DNA from 4 places in the Acetobacterium sp. KB-1 genome. Region 3 is predicted to be linked to each of the others. Evidence: predicted binding sites of a transcription regulator. Region 3 holds the regulator's gene; each other region holds the start of a gene.
What was found. The regulator LexA, encoded in region 3, represses DNA repair genes until DNA is damaged. The targets are predictions, from matches to a motif close to CNAACANNTGTTNG.
Positions count from the first base shown of each region.

Region 1: a site for LexA is predicted at 1,775-1,788, ahead of uvrB (excinuclease ABC subunit UvrB). Genes of this name have one in related genera too.
Region 2: a site for LexA is predicted at 1,527-1,540, ahead of dinB (DNA polymerase IV). Genes of this name have one in related genera too.
Region 4: a site for LexA is predicted at 2,396-2,409, ahead of dinB (DNA polymerase IV). Genes of this name have one in related genera too.

Region 1 covers NZ_CP030040.1:1,539,959-1,544,496, reverse strand. The annotation lists gene DOZ58_RS07115 (murein hydrolase activator EnvC) at 1-359, shown strand, start outside; gene DOZ58_RS07110 (S41 family peptidase) at 463-1,662, shown strand; gene uvrB (excinuclease ABC subunit UvrB) at 1,811-3,787, shown strand; gene uvrA (excinuclease ABC subunit UvrA) at 3,809-4,538, shown strand, end outside.
Region 2 covers NZ_CP030040.1:3,945,779-3,950,316, forward strand. The annotation lists gene DOZ58_RS18235 (hypothetical protein) at 488-1,261, shown strand; gene dinB (DNA polymerase IV) at 1,577-2,830, shown strand; gene DOZ58_RS18245 (hypothetical protein) at 2,843-3,085, shown strand; gene DOZ58_RS18250 (hypothetical protein) at 3,165-4,526, shown strand.
Region 3 covers NZ_CP030040.1:574,895-579,432, reverse strand. The annotation lists gene der (ribosome biogenesis GTPase Der) at 1-308, shown strand, start outside; gene DOZ58_RS02715 (tyrosine recombinase XerC) at 571-1,551, shown strand; gene lexA (transcriptional repressor LexA) at 1,636-2,280, shown strand; gene zapA (cell division protein ZapA) at 2,324-2,884, opposite strand; gene DOZ58_RS02700 (DNA-processing protein DprA) at 2,976-3,854, opposite strand; gene pheT (phenylalanine--tRNA ligase subunit beta) at 3,872-4,538, opposite strand, start outside.
Region 4 covers NZ_CP030040.1:19,154-23,691, forward strand. The annotation lists gene DOZ58_RS00090 (HD domain-containing phosphohydrolase) at 1-39, shown strand, start outside; gene DOZ58_RS00095 (uroporphyrinogen decarboxylase family protein) at 340-1,347, shown strand; gene DOZ58_RS00100 (carboxymuconolactone decarboxylase family protein) at 1,523-2,137, shown strand; gene dinB (DNA polymerase IV) at 2,443-3,696, shown strand; gene DOZ58_RS00110 (hypothetical protein) at 3,715-3,957, shown strand; gene DOZ58_RS00115 (nitrous oxide-stimulated promoter family protein) at 3,968-4,261, shown strand; gene DOZ58_RS00120 (ATP-dependent DNA helicase) at 4,285-4,538, opposite strand, start outside.

The DNA.
Region 1 (4,538 bases), 970 kb from region 3:
CGATCTATGATGATGATTACTTCGGTACCCGACTCCATCCAATCTGGGGCGATTATCGAACCCATTATGGGGTTGATATGGGCGCGCCATCGGGAACACCAATTATGGCCATGGGTAACGGATCGGTTATCTCAGCAGGCTGGAATGGCGGTTATGGAAACTGTGTGATCATAGATTTAGGTAATGGCCTACAAGCCATGTATGCCCATATGAGTGACTTTGCAGTATCATCAGGGCAAACGGTCAATAAAGGGGATGTGGTTGGTTACGTCGGCTCAACCGGGGATTCTACCGGTGCCCATTTACACTTTGGCGTTCTTTCCGGAGGATCATTTGTCGATCCTTTAGGATATTTTTAAGCGAACCGTTGTAGAATAGAACAAAAGAACAGGAGAAAAGAATCATGATTCTTTTCTCCTGTTCTTTTTGCAGTCAAAAAAATTTAGAATACAGGTGAAGACAATGGAAAATAAACAAAATAAAACAAAGCTTGTCGTGATAATAGTGGTGCTGATCATCACAAACATGATCACCTTTGCAGTAGCAACAACCAGTAATGTACTCCTGGGGAATAAGATGATTATAACTGTCGACAGCAACGAAACAGCGGCCGGTATTAAAAAACTTCTGGTGCTTAAGGAACAGATCGCCTCAGAATATTATCAGGACGTGAATAACACCACCCTGATTGATGGCGCCATTAAAGGGATGTTCGAGAGTTTGGGTGATCCCTATAGCACTTATTATACCTCTGAGGAATTCAGTAAATACATGGAAATGGCCACTGGCTCCTATGAAGGCATTGGGGTGGTGGTAGCAGAGGACGAACAGGGCTATACCTATGTGATTGCACCTCAGAAAGGCACCCCGGCAGATGATGCTGGGATTAAAACCGGTGACAAGATTATTAAGGTAGATGGTGAGGATGTCAGCACCATTGGAGCAGATGCGGTTGTCGCAAAGGTGAAGGGTCCGGCGGATAGTATGGTGAACATTACCATTGCCAGAGGTGAGGAAATCATTGAAATGGAATTGGTGCGAAAAACCATTGAAGCCGTAACCGTGAGATCCCGGGTGATTGGCGATAAAGGTTATATTCAAATCAGCGAGTTTACCGATAAAACAGCAGACGATTTCGAAACCCAGATTAATGAGCTGATGGCCCAAAACATTACCGGCCTGGTCATTGATTTACGTAGTAATCCCGGTGGCGGGGTAAAAGAAGCGGTGGAAATCGCTGACCGTATTCTGGGGCAAACCGTGGTTGTTTATACGGTTGACAAAAAAGGCAATAAGACAGATTACACCTCCGATGGGGAAGAACAGCTTAGTTTACCAATGGTGGCTCTGGTCGATGGAGGAACCGCCAGCTCGGCAGAAATATTAGCTGGTGCTCTGCAGGATACGGGAGCGGCACAATTAGTGGGAACCAAGACATTCGGCAAAGGAATTGTGCAGGAAGTCATCAGCCTCACTGATGGTGGCGGGTTTAAGGTAACAAATTCTGAATACTTCACGCCTAATGGCAATAATATTCACGAAAAAGGACTGGAACCGAATATTGTCATTGAGGCGACTGATTTTATGATGAATAATATTTTCACGGACGAAGAAGATGTCCAACTTCAAAAAGCCCTGGAAGTACTAGGCGTAACCAATTAATTTTTCAAGCATGCCATGATGGTATGCTTTTTCAATGCGATAAAAAATTTAAGATTTTATTAAATCAGAAGGATTATTGATTGCCATTAAAAAAAAGCTATGGTAAAATAATAGAACGAATGTTCATCATAATGATTGGAGAGTGCTGATGAAAGAAATGAAGCATGCTTTTAAGGTTGTCTCGGAATACGAACCCAAGGGCGATCAGGGACCGGCTATAAAAAAAATAGTGCAGGGGATCCAGGATGGTTTGCGATATCAGACCTTATTGGGGGTAACCGGGTCAGGAAAAACCTATACCATGGCCAAGGTTATCGAGGCGGTCCAAAAACCAACGCTTGTGATTGCCCATAATAAGACCCTGGCGGCCCAACTGACCAATGAATTCCGGAGTTTTTTTCCGGATAATGCAGTGGAGTATTTTGTTAGTTATTATGATTATTATCAGCCCGAAGCCTATGTACCTCATTCGGATCTGTTTATTGAAAAAGATTCATCGATTAATGATGAAATAGATAAATTACGTCACTCCGCCACGGCCGCCCTGTTTGAACGAAGGGATGTGATTGTGGTTGCCAGTGTATCCTGTATTTATGGACTGGGAAGTCCCTTTGATTATGAAAACATGATGCTTTCTTTGCGTCCGGGGATGGAAAAAGATCGGGATACGATCATCCGAAAACTGGTGGAAATCCAGTTCACCCGCAACGATATCGCCTTTGAGCGGAACAATTTTCGGGTCAGAGGGGATATTCTGGAGATCTTTCCATCGGCCTCATCAAACAAAGCCATCCGCCTGGAATTCTTCGGTGACGAAATTGAGCGCATTACGGAGATTGATACCTTAACCGGTGAGATATATGGGGAGCTCAACCATGTCTCGATTTTCCCGGCCTCTCACCACACGACCACCCCAGAAAATCTGGAACGGGCGATTTCGGGGATACAGAAAGAACTGCGGCTGCGCTATGACGAATATACACGTAACAATCGTTTAGTAGAAGCCCAGCGAATTCTTCAGCGGACGAATTACGATATTGAAATGCTCCGGGAAATGGGGTATTGCAACGGCATTGAAAATTACACCCGTTACATTAACGGATTGCCCCCGGGATCACCGCCTTATACCCTGATTGACTATTTTCCCAAGGACTTTCTAATCGTTGCCGATGAATCGCACGTATCCATTCCCCAGATTGGCGGGATGTACGCCGGGGATAAGGCCCGAAAAAGCAATCTGGTCGACTATGGTTTTCGTCTGCCTTCGGCCTATGATAACCGGCCGCTGAATTTTTCTGAATTCGAGAGTAAGATTAATCAGATCGTTTTCACCACCGCCACGCCCAGCAAATATGAAAAAGAACACAGTCAGAATACGGTTGAACTAATCATTCGACCCACTGGTCTGATTGATCCCGAGATAACGGTTCGCCCGGTTGCCGGTCAGATTGACGACCTGTTGGGAGAAATAAAACTAACAACCGACAAGGGGAATCGGGTATTGGTCACCACCTTAACGAAGAAAATGGCCGAGGATCTTACTGATTACCTGAAAGAAAATGGGATTCTGGTGAATTATCTGCATTCAGATGTGGATACGATTGAGCGGATGAAAATTCTCAGGGATTTACGCTTAGGCACCTTTGACGTGCTGGTGGGGATCAATCTGCTCCGGGAAGGGCTTGATTTACCGGAAGTTGGTCTGGTCGCGATTTTGGATGCCGATAAAGAAGGCTTCCTCAGATCAGAGACCTCCCTGATTCAAACCGTTGGTCGGGCCGCCCGTAACTTAGAAGGTCATGTCATTATGTATGCCGATAAGATCACCCCCTCCATGGATCGGGCGATTAGCGAAACGAATCGTCGCCGGGCCATTCAAACGGCCCATAATGAAGCCCATCACATTACCCCCAGCTCCGTTAAAAAAGATATCCATTCAATCATTGAGGCAACCAAGGTGGCTGAAGCGTCGGATACCTATGTAATTGGTGATGAAGCAGTGGATATTGATGTTAAAATTAAAGAGTTGGAACTGGAGATGCTGACCGCTGCGGAAGCCCTAGAATTTGAACGGGCTGCCAAACTAAGAGACGAAATCCACCATCTTAAAAATTATCGAAGATAAGTGACAAAAATAAGGAGAAACATGAAGTACATCGAAATAAAAGGTGCTAAGGAGCACAATTTAAAAAACATAAACCTAAAAATCCCCCGGGATCAGCTCGTCGTCTTTACTGGGCTCAGCGGATCGGGGAAGTCGTCGCTGGCCTTTGATACGATTTACGCCGAAGGACAGCGCCGTTACATGGAGTCCCTCTCCTCCTATGCCCGGCAGTTTTTGGGCCAGTCTCAAAAACCCAATGTGGAGAGCATTGACGGTTTGTCTCCGGCGATATCGATTGACCAGAAAACGACCAATCGTAATCCCCGCTCCACCGTTGGCACAGTTACCGAGATTTATGATTATCTGCGGTTGCTCTACGCCCGGATTGGGATTCCCCATTGCCCCAAATGCGGAAAAGTGGTGGAATCCCAGTCCGTCGATCAGATTGTTGATCGGATCATGACCCTTCCGGAAAAAACAAAATTCCAGATCCTGGCACCAGTTGTTAGGCGGGAAAAGGGGCAGCACAAAAAAACCATTGATCACATCAAAAAAGAAGGGTTCGTTCGGATCATTGTCGATGGCGAGCCGATGGAAGTCACCGACGAAATCAATCTGGATAAAAATAAGAAGCATACCATCGAAGTGGTGGTGGATCGTCTGGTCGCCAAGGATAACCTCGGAAAACGGCTCTCCGATTCATTAGAAATTGCCCTGAAACTTTCCGGTGGACTGGTCATTTGTGATGTGATCGGCGGTGAACAGGAGCTTT
Region 2 (4,538 bases), 620 kb from region 3:
TAAAATAATCACGGTTCGGGGGAAACTTCGGGAGAGATTTTGGATTCGTTAAGGTGATAGTCACCTTTGTAGTTTGGACGAAGGATAATGAGAATCCAGTGGTCATGAAAAAACCACCTATCCAGCAGACTTTTTATTAAAGACGTAGAAATGACAAGCTTTATGCTTTTTTGCATTCAGGATTTCTACGCCCTTTTTTAGTGATTGAAAAAAAAATAAAAGTGTTTTGATCGCAATCACAAACTTTTCAACATGGGTACATATGGTAAATCTGTTTCCTCGGGAAACAGAAAACAATCAAGGAGGTTATTGATAAGAAAAATGAATCGCTGTGTTTAGACGTGTCAAAAAGGGGTTATTAGTAAGAATAACAGCCACAAAGGAGGTATATCAGTAAGAAAAGTGATGAAAATAATATGTTTCGACATTTGGATATAGACACGAATCGGGTTTAGGATGAAAAAAATTTTTGAGAGGTGAATTAGAAATGAGTTCAGTATTTGAAAGGTATGCGAATATTGTTAAAAATGAGTATGACTATTATCCGGTATTTCCACCGGATTATCCAATATCGCTGGGGGATTTTGGATCACTTGAAAATGGACGATTCAAAAGAAAAGGTAATATAAAAAAGTATGGTCTTAAAATAAAAAAATTGACCGGAGAAGGATTTGATAAAATTGATTTTAAACTAGATATAGATTTTAGTGCATCTTTGGCTCCCAGTGTGACTGTACCTGGCATGTTTGAAGCAAACCTAAAAATTGCTTTTGGCGATTCTTCAAATGTATTCTTTTCTTTTAATGAGTGCAAATCTTCTATAATCGATAATTATCTGGAATTAGAAAACAAAATTATTGAGCTATATAATAATAACGAATGGGATAAAAGTTATTATATCATTACCGAATACTTGGAAGTAGAAAGATCAACAGTTGTTCTGGCAGATAACAATGAATCTGAAATAGCTTTTGAAGTTGCCGTTCCGCTTGGTGCAAATATACCGATTCCTCAACTCAAAGCCGATTTTCTGGATGGCAAGATCAATGCAAATGAATCATACAGTTCTGGAATTTCAACAAAAATCATTGCTAAAACTGGACTTAAGCCATTGATCCAATTAGCACAGCTAACCGGAGGATTTTTTGTTCCACCCACATTAAAATCGGTTGATCAAGTAGAATTGGGCGATTCTTATGAATTTAAAACAAAGAATGCGAGTTTGAAGCTAGAGAAAATAAAAGCAGGTGATATTGAATAAATGATCTTAGGAATGCTTCTCTATGTTAATATTTTGTGAATTGAGTCAAGATGTTTTAGTTTTAATAGAAAGAAAGAAATTGTCAGGCGTGCTGCGGTAAAAACAGCACGTTTTTTTTGGTGAGCAAGTAACCACAGATTTGAAGCAGTTATTCATCGAATTTCGTTTCCTTGGGAAACAGGAGTACAATAAAAATCCGATTGTCAAAAAAGAATATTCATGAAAAATATCTTGACGATAGCTCATAAAAAGGTATATCATAAAAAGAACAAGCGTTCTATTCTTTAGTTGGTGTTTTAATGGGGGTGGTAAAAATTGGATCGTGTTATTCTGCATAGCGATATGAATTCGTTTTATGCAGCAGTGGAGTGTTTGTATAATCCGGAGATCAGAGATAAGCCGGTGGCCGTGGGCGGTAATCCGGAAAAACGCCATGGGATCATCCTGGCCAAGAATGAAAAAGCCAAGAAAGCCGGGGTCAAGACCGGCGAAGCCTTGTGGCAAGCCCGGGAAAAGTGCCCTGGTTTGGTAATCGTGGCACCAAATTATGAACGGTACCTCCGATATTCAAAGTTATCCAGGCAGATTTATAACCGCTACTCGGATCAGGTGGAGCCTTATGGTTTGGACGAAAGTTGGATCTCCGTCACGAATAGCGTTAAGGTTCATGGTAGCGGGGAAGAAATTGCCAGAAAAATCAGTCGTGAAATTCAAGACGAGCTGGGAGTGACGGTATCAATCGGAGTGTCCTGGAATAAGATTTTTGCCAAGTTTGGTTCTGACTATAAAAAACCCAATGCGATCACAGTAATTAATCGAGATAATTATAAGAAAATCGTCTGGGAGAAGCCAGCAGAAGATTTACTCTATGTTGGTCGATCCACCAAGAATAAACTCTTGAAATATGGGATTTATACAATCGGCCAATTAGCCGAGAGCAATTTGGATTTTCTGGTTCATGTGTTTGGAAAGATGGGGGTGGTTCTATGGCGGTTTGCCAATGGTCTTGATGATAGCCCGGTTAAGAGCTTTGATGAGCATTACAATGGCAATGAACGGCTGATTAAAAGCATTGGCAACAGTATTACGACACCCAGGGACTTAACCAATCTGAAGGACGTCAAGATCATCATTTATATGCTGACCGAAAGCGTGGCCATGCGTTTAAGGGAAACTGGCTGTTATTGTCAAACTGTGGCCATTCATGTTCGAAATAAAGAGCTTCACAGCTTTACCAGGCAAATGAAGCTCCAGAAGCCATCGGATCTGACCAATGAAATTGCCAGAGCAGCCATAGATCTGTTTGTAAGAAACTATGATTTCAGCTCGGACATCCGCTCCATGGGCGTGAGGGTTACAGACTTGGTACCGGATTCAACACCCATTCAACTGGATGTATTTGGCAATGAGGAATTACGGGTACGACAGGCAAGACTGGATGATACCGTGGATGGCTTGAAAAAACGCTTTGGTAATCTGGCGGTGCGACGGGCTGTTACGATTGACGATCCGATGGGGTGCCTGGATGCTAAGAAAGATCATGTTATCTATCCCATTTCATATTTTTAAAAGGAGTTATTTATGGCGGAGAAGAAATTTGTGCCGGTGATTGCAAAATTTGAAAAAGATGGAAAGATCATTCCGATGAAGATATTGTGGGAAGATGGTCGAGAGTTTGATATTGACTTTATCTTTGATATCCGGCCTAGATCGTCTTTGAAGGTCGGCGGACAGGGAACCCGGTATCTTTGTCGAATTAAAAATAAAGACGTCTATGTCTATTATGAAAAGCCAAAATGGTTTGTTGAAGGTAAGGAGCATTAGTTGCAGAATATATTTCATAATTTGACAAAACAGTTCATTAATCTTACAATGAAAACAATACCACAAAGGGGAGGTTCATTTGAAAAAGCTGATTATCAAAAAAGAACGAAATTTGTTATTGTTCAGCGATGTGATAAACGACTATCCTTTACTCAAAAAAAGACTGGAAAAACATACAACCATTGATGAGCAGATATTGAAAAAAGAAAAAGCGACCGAAGAAGAACTGAATATCTACCGGATGCGAAACGATATCGTGACCCAGGCCAAGAATGAATGGCAAATTGATACAAGCCGTAGTGTGGATCTGCTCCCGGACGATAAGAAAGTCACCTGTGAAGTGTGTGGAAGGCCCATTAAAAACGTATTTTATATCAAAAATTCAATCAATCAGAATTGTCTGAGAACTGGATCCGAATGCATCAGACATTTTGCGATTGCAGAAAAGCAACATCTAGATAACCTTTTAAAGAACGCCAAGCGTTTGAAGCGCCGGGAAGAAATCGAACACATTTTTCCAGGGATCGATTTTCGAATCTACCAGTGGTCAAATTTTATCGATGAACAGCCGATTATTATTAATGACACCCTGTCTAAGAAATATTTTGAGTTAGGGGATTTACTAAGTAGTATCTACGGTGCATTCCTGAAGCAAGAGAACAATAGTGATAAGGAATCAGAGGATGAGATCCGGCGAATCTTAAATGAATCAGATGAGCTAATAGAGGAAATTTTGAAATATGTGAAAAGTCATAAAGATGATGTTCTCTATCCACCAAGCCGGATTTATAGGCAGATGGAGCCACAGGCAGTTGTCTGGCTGAAACAGGATGGTTATATCACGCCCAGAACGCTGTTTCGGATCCGGGACGATGAAGTGGCTCAAAAGATCTTTGAAAAATATGATGCTTTTTTTAGGACAAATAGAATCACAATCCTTAATGTCAGCCCCAAGCAAGGCGTGGATTATCGGATCAAGCGTCAGGCAAATATCATCCTGACAGCGCCGTATGGCATTTTCTGTAAAAAGTATGGGGCCGAGATTCTAAGAGTAAATGATATAGAAACCATTGCTTCAGAACGGGACCTGGTGGGTGTCGGAAAGGTCATTGAGTACCGATCATTGGAATCACTGATTTATATCATGCAGGATCTGTACCTGAAGGAAAGCCCATATGCCATTGAGGAACTTTATTATGAATATAATGAAGTCTATTTTGTGGTAAATAACGGTTTAAGCCGTGAATATTTAAAGGTAGAGCTGCCAGGACTGGAAGCTATCGCAAGAGAAACGGTCTATTTCAAAGGGACTGAAAATAAAAAGAAGATTCATATGTTTCTAGACGAATGTCGCAAGAAACCAGGTAATGTCACGAGCCGGGCAGATTATCTGTTTATGAAAGAGCAGCGAGAAGCAAATAGTCGAAGATCCGGATTTTAAAAACCTGGTTCT
Region 3 (4,538 bases):
TGGGCAAAATATTTGAAACCATCGAATATGTAAAAGCACAAAGCGCCAAACGGATCACTACTGGTAAGGTCAATGAAGCACTAGCCGAATTTGTCATGATGAAGCAGCCGCCATCAAAACATGGCCGTCGACTAAAATTATACTATGCATCTCAGGTCGCCATTAATCCGCCGACATTTGTGGTGTTTGTCAATGATATGACCTTAGTCCATTTTTCATATCAGCGTTACCTTGAAAACAAGATTCGGGAAACCTTTGATTTCTTTGGAACACCGATTCGATTTTTTGTTCGGGAACGAACGGAATAAGATTAAAAACAGTTATTAATCTGAAGAGCGGGAATTTTGCAGCAGCTATGCAGAATTTTCGTTCTTTTTGGATCTGTAGTTATGGTCAGACCAGCTAAAGAGACTAAAATGTTTTGTCACGAAATGTAAGTTTCGTGACAAAACGAATAAAATGTGATAAACTAAGATCAATCTATTTTAGCCGCCTGGTTACCTTCATGAACTGTTCTGATCTTGTCTTTACGCACTACATAAATACCAAATAAATTTAGGAGTACTTGTCATGACACCCCCAACAAATAAAACTGATCGAATAATTTTAAAAAACGCATTGATTGATGAATTTCTGAATTATGTTTTGACCATTAAAGGTTATTCTGAAAAATCAGCTCAGGCTTACCGTTATGATCTGATCATCTTTTTTCGGTTTATTAAGCGTTATTTTGCGATGGTTCCCCAATCCCTAGACTTTGATGAGATTCCCATCGATGATGTCACGCTTGATGATTTAAAAGCAGTCAACCTGGGTATTCTTTATGCGTTTCTTTCCTATTCAAGTAAGGAGCGGCATAATTCCGACGCCGCCCGTAGCCGAAAGGTATCCTCACTCCGCTCGTTTTTTAATTATCTGTGTAATAAACAAAAATATTTTCTTCCCAACCCCGTGACAGAACTCGAAATGCCCAAGCTACCAGCTCGCCATGCCCGTTATCTGGAATGGGATGAAGCCGTGGATCTATTAAAAGGGATAACCGGTCGTCATAAAGAACGGGATTTTGCCATTGTTACGTTATTTCTTAATTGTGGAATGCGTCTTTCCGAACTCACTCAAATAAAAATAACGGACATCAAAAATGACGCCCTGCGGATCATTGGAAAAGGTAATAAAGAACGTACCGTCTTCTTAAACCATGCCTGTTTGAAAGCGATCAATCGATATCTTTTAGTCCGCCAGGAATCAGACTCCCCCCATTTGTTTCTCAGTCAGCAGAATACTCCTATCAGTAATCGGGCAGTTCAACATCTGGTAAAGAAACATCTGGCCAGTTGTGGACTCAATACGGACGAAATCAGTGTCCATAAGCTCAGACATACAGCGGCAACCCTGATGTTTCGCTATGGCAATGCGGATCTGCGCTCGGTTCAGGAAATTCTGGGACATCAAAATGTTTCAACAACGCAGATCTATACCCATATCAACGAAGAAACCCTTCGCGATACTCTCAATCAAAATCCCTTATCTCAATTTGAAAGTGATGACTAAGAGTATGATTTATAGAAAGAACTTACGTTTGTTTTTATTCTTAGGATATGTTATAATAAGTTATAAAAATTTGGAGGAATGCTAATGTACGAGGATTTAAACAGCAAACAGTTTGCAATATTAAAATTCATTGAAGCTCAAATGCGAGATAAGCGTTATCCCCCATCTGTACGGGAAATATGTGCCGCTGTTAATCTAAAATCGACCTCCACTGCTCACACTTACTTAAAAAAGCTGGAGGAACTGGGTTATATTAAACGGGATGCAACGAAAACCCGGGCCATCGAAGTTCTTCGTCACGATCCTAACGAAACAATATCAAGTTACTTCGATGAAAAAACAGTTGTTTCACTGCCAATTTTAGGTTGTGTAACAGCCGGAGCGCCAATTCTCGCGATTGAGAATATCACCGATGTTTTTCCGTTGCCCTTAGATTTTGCAGGAACAGATAGCGCGTTTATTCTTGAAGTTAAGGGGACCAGCATGATTGATGCCGGCATCCTTGATGGTGATAAAATTATCGTCAGAAAACAGGAAACGGCAAGTAATAGTGAAATTGTTGTGGTCCTTCTGCTTGAAGATAATGAAGCTACGGTAAAACGTATCTTTTATGAAGACACCAATAAAATCAGGCTCCAACCCGAAAATAAGACTATGGACCCCATTATCTGCAATGAAGAAGATATCAAAATTTTAGGTAAGGTTACCGGATTAATGCGTAAATTCTAAACAAAAAAAAGATGTTTTCACATCTTTTTTTTAATTGATAATCTTATTCTAATTTCATTTTGTCTTCAATATTTTTAAAAACGTCTTTTTCAATATGATTTTTGTTTGCTTTTACTAATTCAATCTGGCTTTCAAATAGTTGATTCTGCAAGTCTAAAATCGTTTTACGACTGGTTTCGCTTTCAATTTTACTTTGTCGCAAATGCTCACGGTATTGAGCCAGTAAATCATTTTTTTCGTCTAATTCTTTTTGTAGCAACTCTTTTTCTTCCGCCAGAGTCTCATATTTTCCTTTTTCTGCATCTAATAAGTCATTCGTTTTCTCAAGTTCATCTCGGACTAGTTTAATCTCGCCAATTTCCTTCGCTTTTACTTCTTCACTGGTACGAATTTCTTCTTCTGCAATAAAAAGTCGCTCAGTTATGTTCATACAGCCTAGAATTGCAATCCGAATGTGATTAGTAAAAGGATTAGCCGCCTTGACGCGTTCCAACTCGGCATTGACATAATCAGAGACAAGTTTGATATGCTCTTCGTTTCCCTTTGCCTTTAAATTAAATTCAGTATCTAATATGCGTAATTCCATTATTGTTTGTTCAGGCATTTTTTCCTCCTGCGAAATAAATTTCTAAGTGGTAAATTGTGTTCCACTCTATTATATGTAATAAACTTAAAAAACACAAATGATTTATCAATTAATAATTTTCGATCACTTGCATCAGTTTTGTGTTTTCGATGATCTGAAAGTTGATGTGCTTCTGAGTGATGTATTCAAATCCATCTCTTGATTGATCATAAACAACCGGGATGGAGTAAATCGGCTTCTTGTATTTGTTAGCGTAACTCAGCGTATGGATGGTTCCGCTACCCGGCGAAAAGTTAGAGACAATCACAAACTGACTGGTGCCACTTTGCAGGCGATCTCGTTCGACAAATTTATAAGGCTGAACCGTTTCATGGTGATTGTATTCTGAGATCAGGCAACCGCCATGATCACAAATCCTTTCTGCCAATTCTTTATTCGAACCCGGATAAAGCCGAACCAAACCTGAAGGCAAAAATGCCACTGTCTTTCCCCCGGCGGCCAGACAACCACGATGTCCATAACAATCTGATCCGGCGGCCAGGCCACTAATCACGACAAAATTATTTTCGGCAAGAATCTTACCGGCCTGAAAAGCAAAATCCGCTCCCAGTTGAGACGGCGTGCGACTACCGATAACCGCGGCCCGTTTGGGTTGATTTAAGATTTCAAGATCTCCGATATAATACAGTAAGATCGGATGATCATTAAAATCAAGACACACTGGAAAACCATCATCTAAATAGGATTTGCATTGAATCCCCAGCTCTTCGCATTCATCGACGAGCCGTTTGGCATCCGCAATGGCTTGCTCAATCTCAACTCGTCCGATTTGACTTGTAATAATATGAAAAGTTTGACCGATTTCCACCACCTCTCGGAATGAAAGAACCTGGGGCGAGGTAATAATTTCTAGCAGCAGCTTAATTTTCTGGCGTCCGACCCCTTTTAATTGTAAAAGGCCAATAATAATCTCATATATATGATTCATACCCGTAATTGCATTAATTATTCGCGAAGCTGAGCGTCAAATGATCGTTTGAGTTCGCAAATGATTTGATCGATCACCGGATTGATATCATTGTCGTTTAGCGTCCGTTCGCGATGTCTGAAGTTTAACGCATAGGCCAAACTCTTATAACCATCTGGTATTTGAGCCCCCGTATAGACATCAAATAATTCGATACTTTCGAAAATATCACCACTATTTTTGCGGATAATTGTTTCAACTGCAGTAGCCGGAATATCTGATTTCAATAAAATAGCCAAGTCCCTGTTTGATGCCGGAAATTTTGGTAAATCGATAAATTTATTAACCAGCGAAGAACAATTGTAAAGTGCCTCAAAAGACAACTGGCATACATAACACCGCTTTGGCAGTTCATAATTCTTGACGACAACAGGATGAATCTCACCGATTTCTCCTAATTTTACGCCATCTACGAAAACTTCAGCTTTTCGTCCGGGATGGAAGAAATCTGATCCGCCGGCAATAAATTCCGGATATTTGATTCCGCACTGCTTAAGTAATAGCTCGACAACTCCTTTTAAGTCAAAATAATCCTCATTACCATAGCTACTCATTACTAGTTTCTGTTCTTCTATGGGCAACTCCCCGGGATTAAAATTTTTGCGATAGGTATTTGCCAATTCAAAAAAACGACCAAACGGATTT
Region 4 (4,538 bases), 560 kb from region 3:
TTCATTAAGGATGTAATCGAAGAAAATATGATTGAATAGGAGCTCGATAAGGCAGATCCTGACCAAAGATTGAATGCACAATACAAGACGGTTTAAAATTCTTAATTATATTTAAAACAGTAGAAAGACGGAATAAATCCCCTTTGGATCAGGAAACTCCCGAACTTGATGGGATTTTTAAAGAAGCTTATCAACAGGCCAATGATAACGTCATCAAAAATATAGATTTAACCGGTTAAGTAATGCTTGTAATTCTTTGAAACTAGTGATATAATTCATTTTACAAATATATACGCATTTAAATTGTGTAACGCTACTATTTTTAGGAGGAAATGATTTATGCTAACGAAACGACAGAACCTATTGGAAACGATTAAAGGTGGCAATCCGGACCGCTTTGTCAATCAGTATGAGGCCTTTGTGTGTACCGATGCCATTTACGGAATGATAATGGGTGATCCGATTACCGGACAAGGCGCTTTTCCCATGCCTGGTGGCGAACCGGCAAAGAATGCCTGGGGCATTACCTTTGCCTGGCCAGCGGGAACCCCCGGAGCATTTCCCTTACACGATAAGGAACACAAGGTGCTCCAGGATATTACAAAATGGCGGGACGTTGTTAAGGCCCCTAAAACAGATTTACCAGCCGAAGCCTGGGCCCCGTTTTTACCAGCCATTGAAGCAATTGACCGTAACGAGGTATTCGCCACCGTCTTTGTGGCTCCGGGAGTCTTTGAACAATGCCATCATTTAATGGGGATGGAAGATTGTCTGATGGGTTTTTATGAGGAACCGGAAGAAATGCATGCCTTAATTGATTACATTGTTGAATATGAACTTCGTTATGCCGCGGAATTGATCAAATATTACAAACCAGATTGTCTGTTCCATCATGACGATTGGGGCAGTTCTCTGAACTCGTTTATGGCACCGGAAATGTTTGCCGAGTTTATCGTACCGGCTTACAAAAAAATCTACGGCTTTTATAAGGCTAACGGTGTTGAGCTAGTGGTCCATCACAGCGATTCCTATGCCGCCAATCTGGTACCACTGATGATCGAAATGGGAATCGATATCTGGCAGGGCTGTATTTCTAATAATAATGTTCCCGACCTCATTAAAAAGTACGGCGGCCAGATCTCGTTCATGGGCGATATCGACAACTCCCTGATTGATGATGAAAACTGGACCCAGGAAAGTGTTGGCGCCGAAGTGCGCAAAGCCGTCGCCCGATGCGGTAAACACTATTATATCCCTTGTATTACCCAAGGTGGTCCCGGTAGTGTTTACCCCGGCGTTTATGAAGCGATTACTACGGAAATTGATCTGATCAATGCCGGAAAATAGTTAGTGCTGGAGAATAATTTACACCCTGATTAAACCAATCCATCATAAAAGAAAACCTAGCAACAGCCGGAGAATTTTCTCCGGCTGTTTTCGTTTCTGGGAGTCGGATTATGATCAGTGTTTAATTGGTTATAATGATGGTATACAGTCGATATAAAGATAAACGGAGGGGAAAATGAAAAATACGGGTAAAAAAGAAAAAAATAGCAATAATGGAATACCAAAAGCATTTATAAAAGCACCGAAAAGAATACCGTTGTTACTTCGGATCGGATTGTACATCGCCAAAAAAGAAACTGGTAAAGACTTGATGCCGGCCCGGATGTTAACCTGGTATCCCAGAGCGGCCATTGGTTCCGGTGTTTTGGAGATGATGACTGCAAAAGGGAAGAATAATCAGGAGATGCGGCTACTCAATCTAGTTAGGCTCCAGGCCTCGTTAATCTGCTCCTGCTCATTTTGTATTGACATGAACGCCGTCGGGATCCTTAAAAATGGGATAACGGATGACGAGTTGGCAGTCTTACAGGGGCGTCGGAAGGTGCAGTCTGTTGATACATTTAGCCTGCGTGAGCTGCTGGCACTGGAGTACGCCATCAGTCTGTCACGTACCCCGCCCGATCTATCTGGTCAATTCATTAAAAATCTGACCTGTGAATTTACCGAAGCCGAAATCGTTATGTTGGCAAGTACCATTGCCAGTGTCAATTATTGGGCCAGACTGAATCAGGGGCTAGGAATACCGCCAGCAGGGTTTAGCGACCGTTGTTTACTCTATCACAAATGTTAGCTGGCAGTGGTGCTCCGATTGATTGGAAACTGCAAACGAGTAAGCGTACAAATTTCTTAAAACAGAGGATCATACCCTCTGTTTTTTCTTTTGTCCCGAAAACAGTAAGCCTTCACCTAATCTTCGGATAAGTTGAAAGTGGTATACAAACAGCGATGTTACAATTTGGACATGAAATAAAAATGACGCTAAGAGGGATTTGGTGAGGTTAAGAATTTAGGCATTGACAAAGAGTGCCAGTGGGTATAGAATACCAATAGAACATATGTACTAATTTGAATGAGGTAGATTAAAAAAGGTGAGCCATGGAACGGATTATTTTACACTCGGATATAAACAGTTTTTATGCCAATGTGGAATGTTTATATCATCCCGAAATCAGAAATCTCCCGGTGGCGGTAGGGGGAAATCCGGAGAAGCGCCATGGGATTATTTTGGCCAAGAACCAGAAAGCCAAGGAAGCTGGCGTCAAAACCGGGGAAGTGCTATGGCAGGCCCGGGCAAAATGTCCCGAGTTGGTGGTCCGGGCCCCTAACTATGAATTGTATCTGCGCTTCTCTCGGCTGGCCCGCAAGATTTACAATCGCTATTCCGATCAGGTGGAGCCTTTCGGCCTGGATGAAGCCTGGCTGGATGTCACTAACAGTGCCCGGATTCACGGCAACGGCTCAGTGATTGCCGAAAAAATCAACCGGGATATTCAGGAAGATTTGGGAATCACGGTGTCCATTGGGGTTTCCTGGAATAAGATCTTTGCCAAGTTTGGTTCGGACTACAAGAAACCCAATGCCATCACCGTGATTACCCGGGATAATTATAAAAAAATTGTCTGGCAGCAGGAGGTCGGGGATCTCCTCTATGTGGGCCGCTCAACCAAGAAAAAATTGATGAAATATGGCATCTATACAATCGGACAATTGGCAAAAACGTCCCTGGATTTTCTGGTGCTTCAATTTGGCAAAATGGGTGCCGTGTTATGGCGGTTTGCCAATGGGTTGGACGATAGCCCGGTCAAATCCTTTGACGAGCATTATAACGGCAATGAACGGATCCTTAAAAGCATTGGCAACAGTATCACCACTCCCCGGGATTTAAAAGACCTGAAGGATGTGAAATTTATCATCTACATGCTTACCGAAAGTGTGGCCATGCGGTTACGGGAAACCGGCTGCTATTGCCTGACCGTGGCCATCCATGTAAGAAACAAAGAATTACACAGCTTCACCCGGCAGTTGAAATTGGCCAAGCCCTCGGATCTGACCCGGGAAATAGCGGAAGCGGCCATCGCGCTGTTTGAAAACAATTATGATTTTAGCTCGGATATCCGCTCCATGGGGGTGCGGGTCACCGATCTGGTACCGGATTCAACCCCGATTCAGCTCGATCTGTTTGGCAATGAAGAACTCCGGGTGCGGCAGGCTCGGCTTGATGAGACCGTCGATGACTTGCGCAAGCGTTTTGGTAATCTGGCGGTGCGGCGGGCGGTCACCATCGGGGATCAGATGAGCTGCCTGGACCCCAAAAAAGACCACATTATCCATCCGATTGGTTACTTTTAAAGGAGGTGTTAGAGAAGAATGGCTATTAAAAAGTTTGTCCAGGTGATTGCAAAATTTGAAGAAGATGGAAAAATTATTCCTTTAAAGGTTTTATGGGAGGATGGTCGGGTTTTTATAATCGACCGGGTTTTGGATATGCGCCCGGGTGTTTCCCTGAAGGTCGGCGGACAGGGAATTCGCTACACCTGCCGGATTCAGAATAAAGAGGTCTGTCTCTATTATGAAGCACCCAAATGGTTTGTGGAGGGCAAGGAAAGATAGGGAATAAAGCATGATGCGAAAAATAGACAAGGAAAGAAGAATCCTCACCTTGATGGTAAGAATCTATTGCCGTAAAAAACATCGTTCGCAGGATCTGTGTGATGAGTGCCAGGCTCTGTTAAGCTATGCCTTGAACCGTCTGGATCATTGCCACTATGGCGAAAACAAGGGTTTTTGCAGTCAGTGTCCAAGCCACTGCTATAATAAAGAGAATCAGGTGAAAATTCGAGAAGTGATGGGTTTTAGCGGACCGCGGATGATTTTTTATCATCCTGTCATGGTCATCAGACATCTGCTGTCGTAGTACGACAGCAGATGTTTTTTACGTCAAATTTGGGGTTCGGGCATGGCCCAGAAATCCTGCAAACCCTTTTTTAGCTCGGCCTCAGTCCGAATCCGGCGGTGGGGAAACCACTCACGGGGAAACAGTTGGCGATAGCTGAGGCTACCAAACCGCTCATCGATGAGGACGATCACCCCCCGGTCAGTTTCGGTTCGGATCACCCGTCCAGCGGCCTGAAGCACCTTGTTCATCCCGGGGTAGAGGTAGGAATATTCATAGCCGGCGTTGTTCTTTTCAT